2 regions of the Rhizobacter sp. P3_C12 genome follow, and region 1 is predicted to be linked to the other one. Evidence: riboswitches for the same ligand, from Rfam matches in the RefSeq annotation. Region 1 holds a riboswitch; the other holds the start of a gene.

Region 1 (4,274 bases):
CATCAGCCAGTTCGTCGCCCACAGCGTCAGGCAGTCGATCACCAGCAGCCGCTGCGGGTGCGCGTATTGCGCGATGCCGAGCGCAAGATCGCGCGGCACCTCGTGCGTGACCATCGCCGGCACGCGCTCGGCGCGGTCGCGGCGGTGCTGCGCGATGCGCTCGCGCATCTCGCCGTCGCCGGGCAGCGCGGTGGCCAGCAGCGCCGCCTCATGCCCCGGCGTCGCGAGCCAGGCGAGCGCACGCGACTCGGCGCAGCGCGACTTGCCGCTGCGCTGGCCGCCGAGGATCAGTTCATGGCTCGCCATCGCGCTCGATCAGAACTGGATCCGGACGGAGCCGGTGAAAGCCCGGCCGTCTTCCGGGTAGATCGAGCTGGTCTGGCCGCTCGCGTCGCAGCGGAAGGCCAGCGTGTAGTACTTCCTGTCGGTCACGTTGGTCACGCCGAGCGCGAACTCCAGCATCTGCCACTGGTACGCGTAGCGCAGGTCCAGCGTGGTGTGGGCCGGCATCGTGCAGGCGTTCGCGAAATCCGGCGTCTGCGACGACACGTAGTTCACGCCGGCGTCGACCCGGTGCCCCTCGGCGAACGCCCAGTCGCCGCGCAGCGCGAGCGTGGTCTTCGCGGTCAGCGGCACGTCCTTGCCGTCGTAGCCGCCGGCCGTGAAGCGAGCCTGGCGCCGCGCGGCGACGACACGCACGTTGGCCGTGCTGCCCAGCGCCTGCGACAGCTCGGCCTCGACGCCCTGGCGGCGTGTCGGGTCGAAGTTGATGTTGGCGCCGGGGCCGAACGGACCCACGGCATTCGGGTCATAGCCGATCTCGTCGGTCAGCTTGCTGCGGTAGGCGCGCACTTCGGCGCGCGTACCGCCGGCCTGCCAGCGCAGGCCGAGCTCGATGTCGCGCGAGGTCTGCGGGCGCAGTTCGCCGGCGGTGAAGCTGTACTCGTCCGCGTTCGCCAGCCGGTAGCTGCTGCCGATCCGGCCATACACCGAGGTCGCGGCCGACAGCGGCTGCAGCAGGCCCAGCTCCCAGGCGTGCATCGTGTCGTCGATGCCGGTCGTCGTGTCGGTGCTGCTCTTCTCGATGTGCTCGCTGCGCCCGCCGACACTGACCCGCGTGCCCGACGCGAAGGTGTAGTCGTCCTTCGCATAGAACGCCCGCGAGGTCTGGTCGGCGGACGAGCCGAAGACCGTGTCGCGCGTCCAGTCGGCCTGGTCGATGCCGAAGCTCAGCGCATTGCGGCCGCCGGCCAGCGCCATCTCGTTGCGCGCCCGCAGCGCGTAGTTCTTCGCGTTGATGTCGTAGCCGTAGCTCGAGCTGCCGCGGCTCTCCAGGTGCTTGTCGCGCCAGCCGGCGTCCAGGCCGAGCTGCCAGTCGCCCAGCACCGCGGAGCCGAACAGCCCCGAGTTGCGGCTGCGGATGCCCCCATGGTCGTTCGGCTTGCTCGTCTGGCGCGGGTTGTCGGCGTATTGCGCGGCCGTCAGCGAGCCCGGCAGGCCGGTCTCGAGCCGGTCCCAGCCGCTGCGGGCGCCGACCCGCACGCCGTCGGCGAGCTGCCACTGTGCGGTGGCCGAGGCACCCTCGTTCTCGGAGCGGAAGTTGTCGCGGTGGTTGTCCGTCTCTCGGTGGTTGCCGGCCACATCGAGCGAGAACTTGCCCGCCACCACCGTGCCGCTGGCACGCGTGTCGAGCAGCGCGTGGCTGCCCATCGCGCCGTAGACCTGCGCGCCGCTCTTGCGCTGCAGGCCCGCGCCGGCCTTGGTGGTGATGACGATCACGCCGCCGGTGGCGCCTTCACCGTACAGCACCGCGCCGCTGCCGCGGATCACCTCGATGCGCTCGACCGAATCGATCGGGATGCCGGCCAGCCGCGTGCCGCCGAGGTCGGCCTCGCTGATCTTGATGCCGTCGACGATCACCGCCTGGTTGTTGTCGGAGGTGGTGCCGAAGTTGCGCAGGTCGAGCGAGTAGTCGCCGCCGCCGTAGAAATCGAGGCGGCCGGGCACGCCCAGCAGCTTCATGATCGCCTCGTTGACCGTCGTGACGCCGGCCTCGCGGATGTCGGCCGAGGTGATCACGCTGACGCCGAACGGCAGCTTCGAGGCYTCTTCCGGAAAGCGCGTCGCGGTGACGATCACCGGTGCGAAGACGCGGCTGCCATCGGCCGCGACGGCGACCGTCTGTGCCTGGGCGGCGGCCAGCGGGAACAGGGAAGCACAGGCGACGGCGCAGGCGCCGGCGAGCAGGCTCGGCGCGACGGGCGCGCGCAGCTGCGAGGAACGAGAAATCATGAGGAACTGCCATCGATGAAGCCGTGCGCGCCAGCTTCCCCGCTGGTGCGCACCCATGGCATCGCGCTTGCACGCGGCGCCGCCTTGTTGGCCGGTATCCGGGCTGGCGGAACCGTCACCTGCGGCCTTCCCGGAGCCGAGCAGCTCCAGTGGCCATGCGCAGGGGCTGAAGCCGCGTGGCTTCGTCCGCTTACCGTTGCGGGGGCAGCGCAGGTGGGCCGTGCGACCGTGCGGTCGAGCAACCTCTGCTTCCCGTTTAACTGTGCCGGCGTGAACACCGGCACGGGCACCAACGGGCGCGATTGTAAGCAGGCCCGGGCGCCCCCTCTACAATCGGTTCACACTCCACCTTTGATGCGCCATGGCCAAGATCCACGAACTTGCCGAACGCGTCGAGCGCTTGTTGCTGCGGCACGATGAACTGAAGCGCACCAACGCCCTGCTCGAACAACAACTCGCGACCGTCACGCATGAGCGCGACAACCTGCGCTCGCGGCTGAACGCGGCGCGTGGCCGCATCGATGCGCTGCTCGAGCGCCTGCCGGCCGACCCGGCCGCCGTCGGTGCCGATTCCGGAGCGCGCACCAAATGAAGCAGATCGAAGTGACGATCATGGGGCAGAGCTACATCCTCGGCTGCCCGGAAGGCGGCGAGTCCTCGCTGCTCGAAGCGGTGGGCAACGTCGACCGCGAGATGAGCGCGATCCGCGACGGCGGCCGCGTCAAGGCGCGCGAGCGGATCGCGGTGCTGGCGGCACTGAACCTCGCATACGCACTGGCCGAGCGCCCCCCCGCGCCGAAGTCGTCGCCCGCTCCGGTGCCGGCGTCGGCTTCCACATCGGCATCGGCGTCGTCGAGCAGCGAAGACATCGACATAGACGCTTTGATCCACCGTGTCGACCAAGCCCTTGGCGCCGACGGGCAATTGCTGTGAACAGACACACTCGCGCCGGATGACGCGCGTAGAATTCTTCGAGTCCGTTGCGTTCGCGTGAGTTTTATATTTCCTTGAACCGATGCTCTTATGAGCAAGGGCTTGGAACATCGCCCGGTTGGTGTGATCGTCTCGCGTCAGATGAACCCGAAGCCCGGCTGACCTCGCCCACCTGAACTGCCTGGGTTCAGGAATGCGGCTCACGGTGCGTGACGGACACCTTATTCTTTCCAGCGTCCTCGCCCCAGCTTTCGCAGCCACTTTCCACACCAGAGCATGACCGAACAGTTCTGGCTCATGAAGAGCGAGCCCGACGAGTGTTCGATCGACGACCTGGCTGCCGCGCCGAAGCAGCGCGTGCCCTGGATCGGCGTGCGCAACTACCAGGCCCGCAACTTCATGCGCGACCAGATGCGCAGCGGCGACGGCGTGCTGTTCTATCACTCGTCCTGCCCGGAGCCGGGCGTCGCCGGGCTGGCGCGCGTGGTGAGCGAGCCCTACCTCGACGCCACGCAATTCGACGCGAAGAGCAAGTACTTCGACGCCAAGGCCACGGCAGAGAAGCCGCGCTGGTGGCATGTCGACGTGGCGCTCGATCGCAAGACGCGGCTGCTGTCGCTGCGCGAGATGCGCGAGGCGCCCTCGCTCGCGTCGATGGTGGTGCTGAAGCCCGGCAACCGGCTGTCGATCACGCCGGTGTCGCCGCAGGAATGGGCCGAGGTGCTCGCGCTGCTGGATCGGAAGCCCTGATGGCTTTCGACCTCGGCTGGCAACTCATCCTCGAACTGCTCGTCCTCGGCTCCTTCACCGGCTTCCTGGCCGGGCTGCTCGGCGTCGGCGGTGGCGCGACGCTGGTGCCGTTCATCACGCTGCTGCTGACGCTGAAGGGCTTCCCCGAGGCCTACATCGTGAAGATGGCGGTCGCGACCTCGCTGGCGACGATCTGCTTCACGTCGATCTCGTCGGTGCGCGCCCACCACCAGCGCGGCGGCGTGCGCTGGGACATCGTCAGGCTGCTCGCGCCCGGCATCGTGCTCGGTTCGCTGCTC
Region 2 (4,274 bases), on a different contig from region 1:
GCGCAGCCGGGCGCGAGCGATGTGCGACGGGATCTCGACGTTGACGTGGCCCGCCGCGTTCAGGATCAGCGGCACGACGATCACGCGCTCGGAGCCGGCCGCGGCGAGGTCCAGCCCGTCCTCGACCTCGACCTCGGCGAACTCGATGAAGCACAGCTCGGTGCGCCAGTGCGGGTGGCGCGCGCGCCAGAGCGCCGCGAAGCGCTCGATCTCGTCGTTGCCGCTCGTCTCGCGCGAGCCGTGGCCGACCAGCAGGATGGTGTCTTTCATGGGGCGGTCGCTTTCCGGAAGCGGTGGGTGAATGCGGCGTCGTACAGTTTCGACTTGGCGAGTTCGGCCCAGCCGCGCGCGCCGAGCGCGGGGCTTGCGATGACCATCGCCTGGCTGACGATGCCGGCCTCGCGGCACTGCTGCTTGATGGTGGCCAGCGTGCCGCGCACGATGCGCTCCTCGCCGGGCCAGCTCGCCTTGTGCACCACCAGCATCGGCGCGTCGTCCGGCCAGCCGGCCTCGCGCAGCCCGGCTTCGATGCGGTGCAGCAGCGTGATCGACAGGAAGATGCACAGCGTGCAGCGGTGCGCCGCCAGTTCGGCCAGCGATTCGCCAGCCGGCATCGGCGTGCGGCCTTCGACGCGCGTGAAGATCACCGTCTGCGTGACCTCGGGCAGCGTGAAGCTCTCGACGGCCGCGGCGGCCGAGGCCATCGCCGATGACACGCCCGGCACCACCGCGATCGGGATGCCGGCCGCGTCGAGCGGCTGCACCAGCTCGATCAGCGTGCCGTACAGCGCCGGGTCGCCGGTCTGCAGCCGCACGACGGTGTCGCAGCGCGCGGCCTGCCCGGTCAGCCACGCGACCATCTGCTCGAGCGTCATGTCCTTGCTGTCGGCGATCGCGCAGCCGGGTGGCGCCCAGCGCGTGGCGGCTTCATTCACCAGCGAGCCGGCGAACAGGATCGCGCCGGCACGCTCGATCAACGCGCGGCCCTTCACGGTGATCAGCTCGGGGTCGCCGGGGCCGGCGCCGACGAACCAGACGCGGCCAGGTGTCGCGTTCATTGCGCTCATCGCGTGAACAGGCGCGCGACGGCCTGCGGGTTGGACGGGAAGTAGGCGTGGAAGTACGAGGCCGTCAGCCGGCCGCTGCGGTACACCGCCTCGCCGCGCCGGCCGGCGCGCATCGGCTGCGTGGTGCACAGCGGGGCCATCGGCGACTCCAGCCGCGAGTAGTGGAAGCTGTGGCCGCGCAGGGTGCCTTCCGGCAGCGCTGCTTCGTGCAGCCCGATGCTGGCCAGGCGCGTCTGCATCGCGGCATGGCCCGGCAGCAGCCCGGCCATCGCGGCGCGGCGGCCCTGCACGTCGGTCAGCGCCTGCAGCAGCAGCAACAGCCCGCCGCACTCGGCCAGCATCGGCGTGCCGGCGGCATGCAGCTCGCGCAGCGCCTCGTGCATGAAGCGGTTGGCGGCGAGCGCGTCGAGGTGCAACTCGGGGTAGCCGCCCGGCAGCCAGACGGCGTCGCAGGGCGGCGGGGCGGTGTCGTGCAGCGGCGAGAAGAACGCGAGGCTCGCACCCATCGCCTGCAGCAGCGCGAGGTTGGCGGTGTAGAGGAACGAGAACGCGGTGTCGCGCGCGACCGCGATGCGCACGCCGCGCAGCAGCGGCTCGGCGGACGGCGCGTCGCCGGGGGCGAAGCTCACGGCGGGCGGCAGCTCGCCGGCATCGGGGCCGAGGGCATCGGCGGCCTGGTCGAGGCGGGCGTCGAGGTCGTCGAGCTCGGCCGCCTGCACCAGGCCGAGGTGGCGTTCGGGCAGCGCGATCTGCTCGTCGCGCGGCAACGCGCCCCACCAGCGCATCGAGGCAGGCAGGCTCTCGCGCAGCAGCGCGGCGTGGCTGTCGCCGGCGACGCGGTTGGCGAGCACGCCGGCCAGCGCGAGGCCGTCGCGGTAGCTCGCGAGGCCGAGCGCGATCGCGCCGAAGGTCTGCGCCATCGCGCTGCCGTCGATCACCGTGAGCACCGGCAGCCCGAAGCGCAGCGCGAGGTCGGCGCTGGACGGCGTGCCGTCGTGCAGCCCCATCACGCCTTCGACGAGGATCAGGTCGGCGTGTTGTGCGGCCTCGTGCAGCAGCGCGCGGCAGTGCGCCTCGCCGCCCATCCACAGGTCGAGCTGGTGGACGGGCGCGCCGCTGGCGCGGGCGAGGATCATCGGGTCGAGGAAATCGGGCCCGGCCTTGAAGACCCGCACGCGGCGACCGCGGCGGGCGTGCAGGCGCGCGAGCGCGGCGGTGACGCTGGTCTTGCCCTGGCCCGAAGCGGGCGCGGACACCAGCAGGGCAGGGCAGCGCACGGGGCGCAGCTCGGGGACTTGCATCGAAGGACAACTCGCAACAGACCGGCCGTCGCCCTGCTTCCCCGCAGGGTTTCGTGAACAGGCATGCGCTGCGTTGCCGCGGGCGCGCACCCACTGGGTTGGCCGGTCTCCGGGCTGGCGGACGTCTTCCGTGCACCCTTCCCATCGGCCGGGGCCGACAGTGGGTCGATTCGCACGGGAGCGCTCTCCGGGGGAGGGCGTCCGCTTACCGTTGCGGGGGCAGCTCAGGTTGGATCCGCCCCGGCAGGGCTCGTCTTCCTGATTCCCGTTTCACTGCCGCGACCGGACGGCCGCGGCGAGCACCAACGTGGGCGGCATGATAGCTGCGCGCGTCCTGCGACCAAAGAAATCGGTTTTGTATGACCATCGAACGGGGCATGCGTGGAAAATCGGGTTCTCTGGATGCGTGATGGACGCTTCGAATCGCCCGTTGATGGCGGTCCCACCTGGAAGACTCATGCTGATCAAGTCGATTCAACTCAAGCAATTCCTGAGCTTTGGCGAGGCGTCAGAGCCCATCCCGCTGCAAGCGTTGAACGTGGTGATCGGGCCGAACGGGTCCGGCAAGTCCAACCTGCTGGAGTTCGTCGAGCTTCTCAAAGGCGCGCCCAAGGACCTCACGACGCTGATTCGAGATGGCGGCGGCGTGCGGGACTGGCTCTGGAAGGGGCAGAACGTGTCGCCTGTTGCGTATCTGGAAGCCGTCGTCTGCAATCCGAAGGGGCCTCAGGCGCTGCGGTACACGCTGGCATTCACCGAAGTCGGGCAGCGGTTCCAGGTTGTCGATGAGCGCATCGAATTCGAGACGGCTTTGCCGGSCAAGACGCAACCCTACTTTCACTACCGATTCCAGAATGGTCACGGCGTACTGAACGTGAAGGGCACGCAGCGCCGCCTGGAGCACGAGGACATCGACCCATCTCAGTCCATCCTCGCCCAGCGTCGCGACCCGGATCAGTACCCGGAGATCACATACCTGGGGCAAGTGCTCGGCAAGATCCGCCTGTATCGAGAGTGGAGCTTCGGGCGTTGCACCGCGCCCCGCATGCCCCAGAAGGCCGATCTGCCGACCGATGCGCTGGAGGCAGATTGCAGCAATCTGGGCCTGGTGCTGAATCGGCTGCGCCGTGATCCTGCTGTCAAGGCGAAGCTGCTCAAGTCGCTGCAGGTGCTCTATGAAGGCATCGATGACTACGATGTGCAGATCGAAGGCGGTACCGTCCAGGTCTTCTTGCATGAAGGAGCGAAGACGATTCCGGCCACGCGGCTGTCGGACGGTACCTTGCGTTACCTGTGCCTCCTGGCCATCCTTTGTCATCCAGATCCACCGCCCTTGATCTGCATCGAAGAGCCGGAGCTGGGTCTGCACCCCGATGTCTTGCCTCGATTGGGCGAACTCTTGAAAGAAGCCTCGCAACGCTGTCAGTTGATCGTGACGACGCATTCCGATGTGCTCGTCGATTCGATGACCGACACGCCGGACGTGGTGCTGATTGCGGAGAAAGGGCCCGACGGAACCCGGTTGCGGCGTCTTGAGGCCGACAAGCTCAAGCCATGGCTGGAGAAGTACCGGCTTGGAGCCTTGTGGACCCGCGGTGACATCGGAGGTACGCGGTGGTGAAGCTCTTCGTCGAAGGCGGTGGCGATGGAAAGTCGCTGCGGACGGAGTGCCGACAGGCCATTGCCGAGTTTTTGCGCAAGGCGGGACTGGCGGGGCACATGCCGCGCACGGTTGCGTCCGGAAGCAGGCAGCAGGCGTACGAGGATTTCTGCACGGCGGTCCTGGGTGGCGAACCGGCGATGCTGCTGGTCGACAGCGAAGGTCCCGTGGCGCCGCGGAACCAAGAGGGCGAGCCGTCTGATTGGCGACCCTGGGCGCACTTGGCTCAGAGAACCGGCGATGGTT

What was found. Region 1 has a riboswitch for cobalamin ahead of AC1DXV_RS27575 (TonB-dependent receptor). Riboswitches for the same ligand answer to the same signal wherever they lie in the genome.
Region 2: linked by a shared signal. The riboswitch ahead of AC1DXV_RS08855 (cobyrinic acid a,c-diamide synthase CobB) and the one ahead of AC1DXV_RS27575 (TonB-dependent receptor) in region 1 are both predicted to bind cobalamin.

What each region holds. Positions count from the first base shown of each region.
Region 1 is NZ_JBFUGW010000262.1:1,857-6,130, reverse strand. It holds gene AC1DXV_RS27580 (bifunctional adenosylcobinamide kinase/adenosylcobinamide-phosphate guanylyltransferase) at 1-306, opposite strand, end outside; gene AC1DXV_RS27575 (TonB-dependent receptor) at 316-2,292, opposite strand; cobalamin riboswitch at 2,365-2,600, opposite strand; gene AC1DXV_RS27570 (cell division protein ZapB) at 2,654-2,884, shown strand; gene AC1DXV_RS27565 (cell division protein ZapA) at 2,881-3,225, shown strand; RNA gene ssrS (6S RNA) at 3,266-3,446, shown strand; gene AC1DXV_RS27555 (EVE domain-containing protein) at 3,502-3,975, shown strand; gene AC1DXV_RS27550 (sulfite exporter TauE/SafE family protein) at 3,975-4,274, shown strand, end outside.
Region 2 is NZ_JBFUGW010000037.1:22,938-27,211, forward strand. It holds gene AC1DXV_RS08845 (sirohydrochlorin chelatase) at 1-270, opposite strand, end outside; gene cobM (precorrin-4 C(11)-methyltransferase) at 267-1,067, opposite strand; gene AC1DXV_RS08855 (cobyrinic acid a,c-diamide synthase CobB) at 1,064-2,368, opposite strand; cobalamin riboswitch at 2,452-2,690, opposite strand; gene AC1DXV_RS08860 (AAA family ATPase) at 2,826-3,989, shown strand; gene AC1DXV_RS08865 (DUF4276 family protein) at 3,983-4,274, shown strand, end outside.